Linked DNA regions of Bradyrhizobium diazoefficiens. The protein of the gene in region 2 interacts with the protein of the main gene of each other region in a pairwise test. Links are inferred from orthologs where the notes say so. Each region holds a gene or a part of one and is shown on either strand. Other genes may lie near its edges.

Region 1 (7,938 bases), 4.3 Mb from region 2 along the record:
CACCGTCGAAGCCAGCGTGCCGCAGCCGCTTGCCAAGAGCGACCGGCTCGACATCAAGACCATCGGCCGCGATTGTTCGCAGCAAGCCTGGCCCAACTTCGAGGCCTCCTGCCTGCGCCGCGCTGGCACCAAGGCCGACGTTCGCGTCGCTCGCCTTGTGACGGCAGACCGGACCCCGTAGGCGGTCTGTCAGCTCGGTGTCATGAACCTCGCGATAAACACCATGGATATTTGCGACGTCTCGTCGCAGACTGTGTGACTCTCGCGTCCCTCGGAATGGCCCGACGGGCGCGATTCCATCGAGGGGTCGCATTTGTCCAGTACGCCCGCAGTCGCTTCCGGCCATCACCCCGACCCTCTGCCGATTGCCATGACCATGGGCGCCCTCGGGGTGGTCTATGGCGATATCGGCACCAGCCCTCTCTACGCCCTGAAGGAAGCCGCCAAGGCAGCCGCCCGTGGCGGTACCGTGACTCCCGAGGCTGTCCTGGGCGTTGCCTCGCTCATCCTCTGGGCGCTGCTGCTGATCATCTCACTGAAATATGCGCTGCTGATCCTGCGCGCGGACAACCGCGGCGAAGGCGGCATCGTCGCGCTATTGGCACTGCTGCACGCCCGTCACGCCCAGCCAGGTACCTGGCGCGCGCATCTCCTGGTGGTCGGCCTGATCGGCGCGGCCCTGCTCTATGGCGACGGCGCGATCACGCCGGCGATCTCGGTGCTCTCAGCCATCGAGGGCCTCAAGGTCGACGCCCCCTCGCTCGCGCCGGCGGTGGTGCCCATCACCATCGTCATCCTGGTCGGCCTGTTCATGATGCAGAAGCAGGGCGCGGGCTTCATCGGCCGCATCTTCGGACCGGTGATGCTGGCCTGGTTCTTCGTGCTCGCCGCGCTCGGCATCCACGGCATCGTCAAGGCGCCCGCCGTGCTGGCGGCGCTCAGCCCGCTCTATGCGTTCGACTTCCTGATCCACCAGGATTTCCACGTCTCCTTCGCGATCCTCGGCGCAGCCTTCCTCGCCGTGACCGGCGGTGAAGCCATGTATGCCGACATGGGGCATTTCGGGCGCCTGCCGATCCGGCTCGCGTGGTTCGCGATCTGCCTGCCGGCGCTGGTGCTGAATTATTTCGGCCAGGCCGCGCTTCTGATCACCGATCCCACGATGATCGAAAATCCGTTCTTCCAGCTCTGCCCGGACGTCCTGCATTACGGACTGGTCGCGTTCTCGGCCGTCGCGACCGTGATCGCCTCGCAGGCGATCATCTCCGGCGTGTTCTCGCTGACCCAGCAATCGATCCAGCTCGGCTTCCTGCCGCGCATGCAGATCCGCCACACCACCAGCGACGCGATCGGCCAGATCTACGTGCCGCTGGTGAACTGGCTGCTCGCCGCCGCAACGCTCGGCGCGGTGCTAAGCTTCGGAACCTCGGATGCACTGGCCGGCGCTTATGGTATCGCGGTGTCGCTGCTGATGGCGATCACCACGCTGCTCGCCGCACTGGTCGCGATCCAGTGGGGCTATTCGCCCTGGCTCGTGGTCGCCGTGAACGGCTTCTTCTTCGTGATCGACGTGATCTTCTTCTCCGCCAACTCGATCAAGCTGTTCGAGGGCGGCTGGTTTCCGCTGCTGCTCGCCGCCTTCGTCGCCTTCCTGATGCTGACCTGGCGCAGCGGTGTGAAGCTGGTCGAGGCCGCGCGCGGAAAGCTGCGTCAACCCGAGGAAGACCTGATCGAGACAGCGGTGAACAAGTGCCGCGCAAGGCTGCCTGGGACTGCGGTATTCCTGGCCTCCGCGCCGAACGGCGTGCCGCTGGCGCTGACGCAGTTCGTCAAGCACAACCACGTGCTGCACGAACGCGTCATCCTCGTCACGGTGCTGATCGAGGAGCTGCCTCACGTTGCCGACCAGGACCGGAACGAGGTGATCGAGATCATCACCGGCATCACCCGCGTGATCCTGCATTACGGCTTCATGCAGAACCCGACGATCTATGAGGGACTGACGCTCGCCTGCCGCCAGGGCAAGCTGCCCGGCATCGACCTCTCCGACATCACCTATTATGTCGGCCGCGAGACCATCATCCCGAGCGAGGACATTCCGGGCATGTGGGTCTGGCGCGAAGGCCTGTTCGCCTTCCTTCAGCGCAACGCCGAACGCTCGGCGGCATTCTTCGGCGTGCCGACCAAGCAGGTCGTGGAGTTCGGCACGGAGCTGGAGATCTAATGTCGCGAATAGCGAGTGGCGATTAGCGAATGGAGTAGCAAGGCATATTCGCTACTCCCTATTCGCCATTCGCCCCGTTTCCGCTCTCGGCCTCTTCCGTGATGTGCTCGACCGACACCACGTGCTCGTCCTCAGCGGTGTCGAACACGATCACGCCCTGGGTCGAGCGGCCGGCGATGCGGATGCCTTCGACCGGGCAGCGGATCAGCTGGCCCTTGTCGGTGACCAGCATGATTTGATCCGCATCCTCAACGGGGAAGGACGCGACGAGATTGCCGTTGCGATTGTTGACGCTCATGGCGACGATGCCTTTGCCGCCGCGACCCGTGGTGCGGTACTCGTAGGACGAGGTCCGCTTGCCATAGCCGTTGACGGAGACGGTCAGCACGACCTGCTCGGCCGCCGACATCTCGGCATAGCGCTCCTGCGGGAGCTGGAAGCTGCCGGAGGTTTCCTCGGCCTCGGCGTCCACCGCAGCCTCTTCCGTCGCGGCTTCGCCAGCGACGGCGCGGCGCATCTTCAGGTAGGCCGACCGCTCGTCCGAAGTGGTCTCGACATGGCGCAGGATCGCCAGCGAAATCACCTTGTCGCCGTCGCCAAGCGCGATGCCGCGCACGCCCATCGAGGTGCGCCCGGTGAACACGCGCACGTCAGGGACAGCGAAGCGGATGCACTGGCCGCCGGCGCCGGTCAGCAGCACGTCGTCGCGCTCGGTGCAGATCTGCACGTCGACGATTGCCTCGTTGTCGTCGAGCTTCATGGCGATGATGCCGGAGCGGCGGACGTCGACGAAGTCGGACAGCTTGTTGCGCCGGACGTTACCGCCTGTCGTGGCGAACATCACGTCGAGGTTGGCCCAGGTCGACTCATCCTCCGGCAGCGGCATGATAGTGGTGATGCGCTCGCCCTGCTCCAGCGGCAGGATGTTGATCAGCGCCTTGCCGCGCGCGTTCGGCGCCGCCATCGGCAGCCGCCAGACCTTCTCCTTGTAGACCTGGCCGCGGGACGAGAAGAACAGCACCGGAGTATGCGTGGAGGCCACGAACAGACGGCTGACGAAATCCTCGTCGCGGGTCTGCATGCCGGCGCGGCCCTTGCCGCCGCGGCGTTGCGCCCGATAGGCCGACAGCGGCACGCGCTTGACGTAGCCGGCGTGGGACACGGTGACGACCATGTCCTCACGCTGGATCAGGTCCTCGTCCTCGACCTCGCCTTCCTGCTCCATGATCACGGTGCGGCGCGGCGTGGCGAACTCGGCCTTCACCTCGGCGAGCTCGGTCTTGATGATCCCCAGCACGCGCTCGCGCGAGCGTAGGATGTCGAGATAGTCGGCGATCTCACCGGCGAGCTTGTCGAGCTCGTCGCGGATTTCGTCACGGCCAAGCGCGGTGAGGCGTTGGAGGCGCAGATCGAGAATGGCTCTCGCCTGTTCCATCGACAGCCGGATCGTGCCGTCCTCGCTGATGCGGTGGCGTGGATCGTCGATCAGCGTCAGCATGTCCTCGACGTCCCGGGCCGGCCAGTCGCGCGACATCAGGGTGTCGCGCGCGGTGGTCGGGTCGGGTGAGGTCCGGATGACGCGGATCATCTCGTCGATATTGGCGACCGCGATCGCCAGACCGACCAGGATATGGGCGCGATCGCGCGCCTTGGCGAGCAGATACTTGGTGCGCCGCGTGACGACCCGTTCACGGAAGTCGACGAAGATGGCCAGCAGGTCCTTCAGATGCATGATCCGCGGACGGCCGCTGTCGAGGGCCACCATGTTGACGCCGAAGCTCGTCTGCAGCGGCGTGAACCGATACAACTGGTTCAGCACCACATCCGGCACGGCGTCGCGTTTCAATTCGATCACGACGCGATAGCCTTCGCGGTCCGATTCATCGCGCAGGTCGCCGATGCCCTCGATCTTCTTTTCCTTGACCAGCTCGGCGATGCGCTCGACCATCGTCGCCTTGTTCACCTGGTAGGGAATCTCGGTGATGATGAGCGCCTCGCGCTCCTTGCGGATGGTCTCGATCGCGACCTTGCCGCGCATGACGATCGAGCCACGGCCGAGGTGATAGGCGGCGCGGATGCCCGCCCGTCCGAGAATGACGCCGCCGGTCGGGAAATCCGGTCCCGGCACGATGTTGATGAGCTCGTCGATGGTCAGTGCGGGGTTGTCGATCAACGCAACGCAGGCGTCGATGACTTCGCCGAGATTGTGCGGCGGGATGTTGGTCGCCATGCCGACCGCGATGCCGCCCGCACCGTTGACCAGAAGGTTCGGGAACTTGGCCGGAAGAACCGACGGCTCGGTCTCGTTGTTGTCGTAGTTCGGCTGGAAGTCGACGGTGTCCTTGTCGATATCGGCCAACAGCGCCAGCGCCGCCTTGGTCAGGCGCGCTTCGGTGTAACGATAGGCGGCTGGGGGATCGCCGTCGACGGAACCGAAATTGCCCTGGCCGTCGATCAGCGGCACGCGCATCGAGAAGTCCTGCGCCATGCGGACCATGGCGTCGTAGATCGACTGGTCGCCGTGCGGGTGATACTTACCGATGACGTCGCCGACCACGCGGGCGGATTTGACGTACTTCTTGTCGGGCGTGTGCCCCTGCTCGTTCATCGAGTAGAGGATGCGGCGATGCACCGGCTTCAGACCGTCGCGGGCATCAGGCAGCGCGCGCGCCACGATCACGCTCATGGCGTAGTCGAGATACGACTTCTTCATCTCCTCGAAGATGGAGACGGGGCGAATATCCGAGCGCTCCGGCTCATCGCCGGGCTTCTTGTTGTCGTCGTCGGCCAAGGGGGAATCCGGTGAGTTTTTATCTGGGAATCATATAGCGCATCGAGGCCCTGATAACCACCCTTGCGAGCTCTTGGGAAGCGGTTTTTCCGTTTGTTTTTCCAGAGACTTACGCCCTTCTCGCCACCGTCATCAGCGACACCGGAACGAGCCACCCGCAACCGTCGATTATGCCCCGAAAAGCACCTGGTGCATGATCCGGCCGGGCACCAGCGTGAACAGTCCCGCCACGACCAGCGCACCGGTGAAGAGCAGGATCATGATGCGACGGTGATCGGTCACGCGATGCGTGTGGGCCCGCCACACCGCCAGCGGCAGCATCAGCAGCGTGAAGATCGACAGGAGGTGGATCGGGCTGAACGGCCCGACCAGGCGGATCTGGTGGATCCAGAACGACGAGGCCGCCACCACGGCCATCAGCGCCACCCAAATCCAGCCGAACGTCCGATGGGGCAGCGTGCCCTTGGGCGCGGCGAACTGGACGATACCAAGCACGAAGGCCGCCATCGCCGCGAAGGCGTGCAGCGGGATCGCCGGAGCAGCGTCAAGCAGCGGCGCGAGGTTCATGGGGGCGCATCCTCCGATCGGGAACCAACCATGTGAATAGGATTAACATAAAGTTAATACCATTCACATTGCGACCCGTCAAAGGCTTTAGGCAGCATACGAGGCCAGCCCGGGAAAACCGAGCTTCGCCCGTCAATTGGTAAGAAATCCTGCCGCTTTACGCGAGCACCGGCAAAGTCCGGAATGAAGCGCCCGTCCCGCCTCAGAACGGGATGTCGTCGTCCATGTCGTTGTTGCGGCCACCGCCGGTGCCTGCGGCCACGGCACGGCGCGGTGCGCTGCTGACGGGACCGGAGGAGCCGAAATCGCCGCCCGGCTCGTCGCCGAAGCTGCCGCCTCCCCCGCCACCGCCGCGGCCGTCGAGCATCGTCAGGGTCGAGTTGAAGCCTTGGAGCACGACCTCGGTGGAGTACTTCTCCACGCCGCTCTGGTCGGTCCATTTGCGGGTCTGGAGCGCGCCCTCGATGTAAACCTTGGCGCCCTTCTTCAGGTACTGCTCGGCGACCTTGCAGAGACCTTCATTGAAGATTACCACGCGATGCCACTCGGTCTTTTCCTTGCGTTCGCCGCTGTTCTTGTCGCGCCAGGTCTCCGATGTGGCGATGCTCAGATTCGCGATCGGCCGCCCGTCCTGGGTGCGGCGGATTTCGGGATCCTTGCCGAGATTTCCAACCAGAATGACCTTGTTGACGCTTCCCGCCATCGCCGCTCTCCACTCCAAATGCACTGAATTTCGAAAAGGCGCGCCCGCGCTGTCGCCTGTTGGGCCGACCCTATACGCTTACAGGCGCCGATCGGCCCGCCACGCCCTCGGTTATCCCCACATATAGCATCGGCTGAACATTTGTTCCAGATTTGTTCCTGTCGAAATTGTTCGCTGCAGAGTCCGCACGCCGGTTCCCGTGCCGCTCTTCACCGCGCGATGCATAGGAACCTCGCCGAGTTCCTTAGAAGCAGAAAAAGCACCTAACATTCATCAAGTTACGCGCACCTTCAATTGACCCGCAACTGTTGCATTCCGGAGACGGACTCTACCTCCGGAGGGCGCTACAGTTGCCTCGGAATTGGTTCTTATGGGCGTCACGCCTGATTGACCGCCTCGGGGCTTCTTGAGCGGACAAAACTGGGGAGACTGCAATGAAGAAAATTCTGTTTAGTACTATCGGTATGGTTGTGTTTGGCCTGTCCGCGCCCGCGAGCGCGGCGGATCTTGCGGCGCGTCCCTACACCAAAGCGCCGGCGCCGATGATCGCCACCATCTACGACTGGAGCGGCTTCTACATCGGCATCAACGGCGGTGGCGGATCGAGCCGCAATTGCTGGGACTTCGTGACGCCGGTAGCAGGCGCGCTGATCACCGACGGCTGCCATAACGCAACCGGCGGCACGGTGGGTGGCCAGGTCGGCTATCGCTGGCAGTCCAGCCAGTGGGTGTTTGGCTTCGAAGGCCAAGGCAACTGGGCGGACTTCAGCGGAAGCAATATTAGCCCGACGGCCCTGGGTCAGGAGAACCGTTCAAGGATCGATGCCTTCGGCCTGATTACAGGCCAAATCGGCTATGCGTGGAACAACGTCTTGGTCTACGTGAAAGGCGGCGGCGCGGTCGTGGCCGACAAGTACGACCTCGCCGTCGCACCTGGATTCGTGGGTGCAGGCGGCATCTTTGGTTCGGCCCGCGAAACTCGATGGGGCGGAACGGTTGGCGCAGGTCTCGAATTTGGCTTCACCCCGAACTGGTCGGTTGGCGTCGAGTACGACCACATTTTCCTTGGCCATCGTAACGTCGATTTCACCTTGGGCGGGGCTTTCGTCCAGACCGAACGGATCGGCCAGGACGTCGATATGGGCCTCGTCCGCCTGAACTACCGCTGGGGCGGCCCGATGATCGCGAAGTACTGATCCCCCTGAAATCATTCGAGAAAGGCCGGCCTTGTGCCGGCCTTTTTGTTGCTGGTTCCCGATGGGAACTTTAGGTCAGCGAATGCCACATTTTGCACCCGTTGTGACTTTTGGGAGACGCAACTTGCGGCTTCAATCGTGTAAGCACGTCATCAGTTGGACCACAGCGTCCGATTCTGCTTCCGACGCACGGAAGTCCAAAACAGAAACTGGGACTGGGATTTGTTGAATATGAAAAAGATTTTCTTGGCTTCGGCCTGTCTGCTCGCCCTCACTGGCGCCGCTTCGGCTGCCGATCTGGCGGCTCGCCCCTACACCAAGGCTCCGGTGGCCGTGGCTTCCGTCTACAATTGGACCGGCTTCTACATCGGCGCCAATGCCGGTGGCGGCTCGAGCCACAATTGCTGGGACACGACCAGCGTCGGCGGTGCTGCCGTCCCCACGACGAGCGAGGGTT
Region 2 (7,724 bases):
AGTGGGCAAAGGCGCACTTGCGCCGTGCCCACCATCTACCCAACTCCGCAACAAAAGCGGTGGGCACGCGGAGCCTGTCATCGGGCGCGCATTCGCGCGACCCGGTGGCTTTGCCCACCCTACGATACTGTGGTCGCGGAGAGATGCCCCGCTAAGCGCGCCACCTTCCCCCACAAGGGGAGAAGGAAGGAAAGAACCTCACCCCTTCCGTTCCGGCACGCGCCGGATCTTCGCACCCAGTGCGTTGAGCCTTTCGTCGATACGCTCATAGCCACGCTCGATCTGGTCGGCGTTGTTGATGGTGGAGGTGCCCTCGGCGCAGACCGCGGCGAGCAGCATCGCCATGCCGGCGCGGATGTCGGGCGAGCTCAGCGTCGCGCCATGCAGCCGGCTGGGGCCTGCGATGATGGCGCGATGCGGATCGCACAGCACGATGCGCGCGCCCATCCCGATCAGCTTGTCGACGAAGAACATCCGCGATTCGAACATCTTCTCGAACATCAGGATCACGCCTTCGCACTGCGTGGCGGTGACGATCGCGATCGACATCAGATCGGCCGGGAAGGCCGGCCAGGGCTGGTCCTCCAGCTTCGGCACGTGGCCGCCAAAGTCATCCTGGATCTTCAGCGTCTGGTTCGACGGCACGATGAGGTCGTCGCCCTCGACGCGGCAGACGATGCCGAGCCGCTCGAAACCCATGCGGATCGAGCGCAGATGCTCGACGCCGGCGCGCACGACGCGCAAGGGCGAGCGCGTCACGGCGGAAAGGCCGATCAGCGAGCCGACCTCGATATGGTCGGGCTGAATCCTGTAGGTCGTTTCCCCCAGCGTCGCCGGTCCATGCACGATCATGGTGTTGGTGCCGATGCCCTCGATCTTCGCACCGAGCGCGACCAGGAAATTGGCGAGGTCCTGCACATGCGGCTCGGAGGCCACGTTGCGTAGATGGGTGACGCCGTCGGCGGCAACCGCCGCGACCAGCGCGTTCTCGGTCGCAGTGACGCTCGGCTCGTCCAGGAACACGTCGGCACCGGTGAGTTTTGGCGCACGGAATTCGAGGCGGTCGGTTGCCGTGACTTTGGCTCCTAACTGCTCCAGCGCGAGCACATGGGTGTCGAGCCGGCGCCGGCCGATGACGTCGCCGCCGGGCGGCGGCAGCATCACCTCGCCGCAACGCGCGAGCAGAGGGCCCGCGAGCAGGATCGAGGCGCGGATGCGGACGCAGAGCTCGGGATCGAGATCGGCGGCGCGAATGCTCTTGGCGTGGATGTGAAGCGTGTTGCGGGCGGTCCATTCGGCCGACGCGCCGACCGAGCGGATCAGCTCGACCAGCGTCTCGGTGTCGCGGATCCGCGGCACGTTCTCCAGCGTCACCGGATGCTCGGTGAGCAGCGCGGCCGCGATGATCGGCAGCGCCGAGTTCTTGTTGCCGGCCGGCTCAATCGAGCCCGAGAGCCGCTGACCGCCCTCGACGATGTATTGGATGGGCGCCACTGAGATTTCTCGCTGTCTTTGGTGTGGGGGCGGGGCTGCTTTGGAGGCGGAAACTACCGAGAATTGGGCGCGGTAGCAATTCGGGCTTGCTGGCTGCCACGAAGGAGGTGCGCTCCCTCCCTCGCTTGCGGGGGAGGGCTGGGGAGAGGGTCTCTCCGCAGTGGGATTATCGAAATCTACGGCGAATATCCCCGCGAGAAGAAAGCCCTCACCCGCCGCGCTCTGCGAGCGCGGCGGCCTCTCCCGCAAGCGGGAGAGGCGCAGCAAGCCTCAGATATCGATCGTCGCGCTGAGCGAATGTTCTTGGATGAAGTCGCGGCGCGGCTCGACGACGTCGCCCATCAGCTTGGTGAAGATGTCGTCGGCCTCGTCGACCTCCTTGACCTTCACCTGGAGCAGTGAGCGCGCATTGACATCCAGCGTCGTCTCCCAGAGCTGTTCCGGGTTCATCTCGCCCAGCCCTTTGTAGCGCTGTAGCGCAACGCCCTTGCGGCCCGCGTCGGTGACGGCCTCGAACAAATCAACCGGCCCGTAGACCATGTGCTCCACGTCCTTGCGCCGCAGATTGCCGGGGCGGGCATAAACGTCCTGGAGCTTCACCGTGTACTCGTCGAGCTTGCGGGCTTCGACCGAACCCAGGAAAGCGTCGTCGATCAAGGCGACTTCCTTGACGCCGCGCACCGTGCGCTCGAACAGGAAGCCCTGACCTTCCACGTACTGACCGCCCCAGCCGCGCTCGACCTCCTCGGCCTGGTTGTCCAGCCGACCGGCGATGTATTGCGCCGCTGCTGCGGCCTTCCCAGGATCGCCGTAGATCGCCTTGTTGAGCACGCCGGTGATGGCGGCCTGCTCGATCACCTTGCGATTGTAGCGGCTGTGGAGGTTGCGCAGGATGCTGCGGACGACGCGGGCGTCGTCGACCAGTGAACGCAAATCGCGGCCGGTGCGATCGCCGCCGTTGCCGGGAATGAACACGCAGTCGTCGAGCCCGGTGTCGATCAGATAGTCTTCCAGCGCCCGCTCGTCCTTCAGATACTGCTCGGACTTGCCACGGTTGACCTTATAAAGCGGCGGCTGCGCGATATAGAGATAGCCGCCGTCGATGATGTCGCGCATCTGCCTGTAGAAGAATGTCAGCAGCAGCGTGCGGATGTGGGCGCCGTCGACGTCGGCGTCCGTCATCACGATGATCTTGTGATAGCGCAGCTTCTCGATCGAGAACTCGTCGCTGATGCCGGTGCCGAGCGCGGTGATCAGCGTGCCGATCTGCTCGCTTCCCAGCATCTTGTCGGGGCGCACGCGTTCCACGTTGAGGATCTTGCCGCGCAGCGGCAGCACCGCCTGGAATTCGCGGTTGCGGCCCTGCTTGGCGCTGCCGCCTGCCGAGTCACCCTCGACGATGAAGAGTTCGGACTTGGCCGGATCCTTTTCCTGGCAGTCGGCGAGCTTGCCGGGCAGCGAGGAGACCGACAGCGGGCTCTTGCGCGTGAGCTCGCGCGCTTTTCGCGCCGCTTCGCGGGCGGCGGCGGCCTGGATCACCTTGCCGACGATCATCTTGGCTTCCGAGGGATGCTCCTCGAACCAGGCCTGGAGCGCCTCGTTGAGGACGTTCTCGACCACGGGGCGCACTTCCGAGGACACCAGCTTGTCCTTGGTCTGCGACGAGAATTTCGGGTCGGGCACCTTCACCGAGAGTACGGCGGTGAGGCCTTCACGGCAGTCGTCGCCGGTCAGCGCGATCTTTTCCCTTTTCGCATTAGCCTCGGCATAGCCGTTGACCTGGCGTGTCAGCGCGCCCCGGAAGCCGGCGAGATGGGTGCCGCCGTCACGCTGCGGGATGTTGTTGGTGAAGCACAGCACGTTCTCATGGTAGCTGTCGTTCCACCACAATGCGGCCTCGACGCCGATGCCATTGGCCTCTGCGCGCACCATGATCGGTGCCGGCACGATCGCCTTTTTGTTGCGGTCGAGATATTTGACGAATTCCTCGACGCCGCCGGAATAGTGCATCTCCTCGCGCTTCTCGACCGCATGACGCATGTCGGAGAGCGCGATGTTGACGCCGGAATTGAGGAAGGCAAGCTCGCGCAGCCGGTGCTCCAGCGTGGCGAAATCATACTCGATGTTCTTGAAGGTTTCGGTCGAGGCCTGGAACGTCACCTCGGTGCCGCGCCGGCCCGGCGCATCGCCGACGACCTTCAGCGGTGCAACGGCATCGCCATGGGCGAACTCGATGTAGTGCTCCTTGTCATCGCGCCAGATGCGCAAGCCCAGCTTGCTCGACAGCGCGTTGACGACGGAGACGCCGACGCCGTGCAGGCCGCCGGAAACCTTGTAGGAGTTCTGGTCGAATTTTCCGCCGGCATGGAGCTGGGTCATGATGACCTCGGCCGCCGAAATGCCTTCGCCCTTGTGGATGTCGACCGGAATGCCGCGGCCGTCGTCGCGCACGGTGACGGAATTGTCGGCGTTGAGCACGACGTCGACGCGCGAGGCGTGGCCCGCCAGCGCTTCGTCGATCGCGTTGTCGACGACCTCGTAGACCATGTGGTGCAGGCCCGAGCCGTCATCGGTGTCGCCGATATACATGCCCGGACGCTTGCGGACGGCATCGAGCCCCTTGAGCACGCGGATCGATTCCGCCCCGTAATCGCTCGGATTTGAGGGCTCGTTTTCGGCAGGCGTCTGCCGAGCAGGTTCTGTCATGAGAGGCCTTCGAGATGTCGTCCGAATCAGCCGCGCAAAAGGCGCTGATTGGATGCTATTTGTGCCATGAAAGAGGGGTTGCGCCTAGCGCAAAGTGTCCTCTAGCAACCCTTTGAGCAGATAGGGTTTTTTGGCCGGTTTTCAAGCCGCGCGAAGGCCGGTTTTGGAGCTCGCGAAAAGCCCGATTCGAGGGGTGTTTTCAGGCTCCAAAGGCGTGGATTTTGCGGGGGCGGGCAAGGCGTTCCGGAGCGCTGTTTCGGAAGAGTGCGAGGCCGCACACGGACAGCCGCCATCGTGCCGAGACTTTCGCCCCGTGCCTTACCGTCGTCATGGTCTCTCTCCAAGGATGTCGCGCGTTTCGATTGCGCGATTGCAACGGCTGCGACACCGCCGGCGCGGCCTCATTGAGCTAGTCGCGACCTGAACAAGGCAGGTTCAATGACGACGCCTAGCGTCGGGCGGAAACGCGTCCGCTCTCGACGTCAAACACCTCGCCGCCGGCGCCGATCTCGGCAAAGGCGGCCGGGTCCGCGCCGGTCAGCCACACCTGCGCGCCGAGCTTGCGCAGCTCGTCGAACAGCGCGGCGCGGCGGTTCGGGTCGAGATGGGCGACGACCTCGTCGAGCAAGAGCAGCGGCACGATGCCGGTCATCTCGGCGACCAGCGTTGCATGCGCCAGCACCAGCCCGATCAGCAGCGCCTTCTGCTCGCCGGTCGAGGCGTCGCGCGCCGGCATGCTCTTCGGCGCGTAAATCACCTGGAGATCGGTGAGATGCGGGCCGTCGGTGGTGCGGCCGGCGATGGCGTCGCGAGGGCGGTTGTCACGCAGGATCTGGCGGTAGCGATCCTCGACCGACGTCGCGGTCTCGGTCAGCAACGCATTCTCCATCCAGCCGTCGAGCGCAATTTGAGCGGAGGGAAATGCGGATTGCTGTGCGCGCGCGTTGAGCATGCCGGTCAGGCGTGCCGCGGTCTGGCCGCGCGTTGCGGCGACCGCGACCGCGAGCTCGGCGGTCTCGCGTTCGATCGCGTCACACCAATGGTCGTCGTAATTGCGCGTCTCGAGCAGGCGATTGCGCGACCGCAGCGAACGTTCGAGCGCGTTGATGCGGCTGGAATGCTCGCTGTCGAGCGCGAGCACCAGGCGGTCGAAGAAGCGCCGCCGCTCGGAAGCCGCGCCCATGAACAGCCCGTCCATCGCCGGCGTCAGCCACACCATGCGGATATGGTCGCCGAAAGCGGCCGCCGAATTCACCGGCTCGCGGTCGATGCGGACGCGCCGGCTGACCGGGCTATCTGCGCCCGGCGGCTCGATGCCGGTGCCGAGCGTGGCAAGTCCCAGCGCGCCCTCGACCTGCGCCGACACGGCCCAGGAACCATCGCCCTGGTTGTCGGCGACGTCCTCGAGCGTGGCGCGCCTCAAGCCCCGCCCCGGCGATAGGAACGAGATCGCCTCGATGCAATTGGTCTTGCCCGCCCCGTTCGGCCCGACCAGCGCCACCATGTCAGCCGTCGTCTCGAGCCCCGCCGCCCGATAATTGCGAAAATGCGTCAGCGTCAGGCGATGAATGCGGGAGGGGGTCATCAGTTCTTCGTCATGGGCGCGCGTTAGCGGCGCCGCTCTTCGGACGGCTATGCCCGGCCATGACAGATGTAGTCAATGCGTGGAGAGGCCGGTAGCCCCTCACACCCGCATCGGCATCAGCACATACAGCGCGCTCTTGTCGTCGCGGTCTTGCACCAGGGTCGGCGAGCCGGGGTCGGCGAGCTTCAGCGTGGCGACGTCGCCTTCGATCTGGGCGGCGATGTCGAGCAAATAGCGGGAGTTGAAGCCGATATCGAGCGCGTCGGAGGCGTATTCGACCTCGATCTCTTCGGTGGCGCTGCCGGAGTCCGGATTGGTTACCGACAGCACCAGCTTGCCCGGCGACAGCGACAATTTCACCGCGCGGCCGCGCTCGCTCGAGATCGTCGAGACGCGGTCGACCGCGTTCTCGAAATCCTTCTTGTCGACCACGAGCTCCTTGTCGTTGCCTTGCGGAATGACGCGGCCGTAATCGGGGAAGGTGCCGTCGATCAGCTTCGAGGTCAGCACCACATTGCCGATGGTGAAGCGGATTTTTGCCTGCGACAGCTCGATCGTGACCTCGGCCTCGTTGTCCTCGATCAGGCGCTGCACCTCGCCGACGGTCTTGCGCGGCACGATCACGCCCGGCATGCCCTCGGCGCCCTTGGGCTGGACCAGGTCGAGCTGGGCGAGGCGGTGGCCGTCGGTGGCGACGCCGCGCAAGGTCGCGGCTGTCGCCGTGCCGGCGGCGTGAAGATAGATGCCGTTGAGATAATAGCGCGTCTCTTCGGTCGAGATCGCGAACTGGGTGCGGTCGATCAGCCGCTTGACGTCCTTGGCGGCGAGGTTGAACGCGTGCGACAGATCGCCGGTGGCGAGATCCGGGAAATCGTTCTCCGGCAGGGTCTGCAGCGTGAAGCGCGAGCGGCCGGCGCGGATCGCCAGCACGGCGCGGTCGCCGTCGGCTTCCAGCACGATCTGCGAGCCGTCCGGCAGCTTGCGCACGATGTCGTAGAACATGTGCGCCGGCACGGTGGTGGAGCCGGCCGTGGCGGTTTCCGCCGCCAGCGTCTCTGTCACCTCGAGGTCGAGGTCGGTCGCCTTCAGCGACAATTTCGCGTTCTCGGCGCGGACCAGCACGTTGCCCAGGATCGGAATCGTGTTGCGGCGCTCGACCACGCGGTGGACATGGCCCAGCGATTTCAGGAGTTGCGCGCGTTCGACCGTAACCTTCATTGCACTACTCGCCCGATCCCCAAGAGAACACATCGTTGAGAGAGCCGGGCGGCGGGAAGCGCGCCACGGCACCGAAGACCCCGAAAGACCGGATCATCCAGCCGATATGACCAAAGCCGTCAGGGTCGCGCAAGGTGGCGCGGAAAGCCATCCGTTTCAAGGGATTGAGCGCTGGTTCCCCACGATTTACAGCCAGAAATCCAGGCCGCCCGTCCGGGCAAACGAAGACCGCCGCCCAGGGCATGGCCCGGGCGGCGGGAGGTGGGAGAGGGAACGCCTAGGCGTTTATTCCTGCAGCTGGCGCTTGAGCGACTCGACCTCCTCGGACAGCGCATTGTCCTTGGAAACCAGTGCCTCGATCTTGCGCACGGCGTGCAGCACCGTGGTGTGGTCGCGGCCACCGAAGCGGCGGCCGATTTCGGGGAGCGAGCGCAAGGTCAGCGTCTTGGCGAGGTACATCGCCACCTGGCGTGGACGCACCACATTGGCGGTCCGGCGCGAGGACAGGAGGTCGGAGCGGCTGACATTATACTGCCGTGCCACCACGCGCTGGATGTCCTCGATCTTGATCCGCTTCGGCTCCTGCGGCCGGATCAGGTCGCGCACCTCGTGCTCCGCCATTTCCAGCGTCACCGGCCGGTTGTTGAGCTTGGAATGCGCCAGCAGACGGTTGATCGCGCCTTCGAGGTCGCGGCCGTTATGGGTGATGGCGCGGGCCAGA

Evidence for each region.
Region 1: the proteins of gyrB (region 2) and gyrA interact in binary tests that used the Escherichia coli proteins (3 or more experiments, as listed by UniProt). The link is inferred for Bradyrhizobium diazoefficiens from one-to-one orthologs.

Annotation. Positions count from the first base shown.
Region 1 is NZ_CP067102.1:4,303,894-4,311,831, reverse strand. Bases 2,083-5,368 are described here. They hold gyrA (DNA gyrase subunit A), read right to left. Parts: upstream 5,016-5,368; coding sequence 2,283-5,015; downstream 2,083-2,282. Other genes in these bases: JJC00_RS20105 (DUF2306 domain-containing protein), read right to left, coding at 5,184-5,368; JJC00_RS20115 (potassium transporter Kup), read left to right, coding at 2,083-2,224. Outside these bases: JJC00_RS20120 (hypothetical protein), read left to right, coding at 1-181; more of JJC00_RS20115, read left to right, coding at 371-2,082; more of JJC00_RS20105, read right to left, coding at 5,369-5,582; JJC00_RS20100 (single-stranded DNA-binding protein), read right to left, coding at 5,785-6,285; JJC00_RS20095 (outer membrane protein), read left to right, coding at 6,720-7,481; JJC00_RS20090 (outer membrane protein), read left to right, coding at 7,713-7,938. UniProt on the Escherichia coli protein: A type II topoisomerase that negatively supercoils closed circular double-stranded (ds) DNA in an ATP-dependent manner to maintain chromosomes in an underwound state.
Region 2 is NZ_CP067102.1:978-8,701, reverse strand. The notes cover bases 1,483-4,554. They hold gyrB (DNA topoisomerase (ATP-hydrolyzing) subunit B), read right to left. Parts: upstream 4,201-4,554; coding sequence 1,765-4,200; downstream 1,483-1,764. Other genes in these bases: murA (UDP-N-acetylglucosamine 1-carboxyvinyltransferase), read right to left, coding at 1,483-1,494. Also shown: more of murA, read right to left, coding at 199-1,482; DNA replication/repair protein RecF, read right to left, coding at 4,649-5,785; dnaN (DNA polymerase III subunit beta), read right to left, coding at 5,885-7,003; chromosomal replication initiator protein DnaA, read right to left, coding at 7,289-7,724. UniProt on the Escherichia coli protein: DNA gyrase negatively supercoils closed circular double-stranded DNA in an ATP-dependent manner to maintain chromosomes in an underwound state.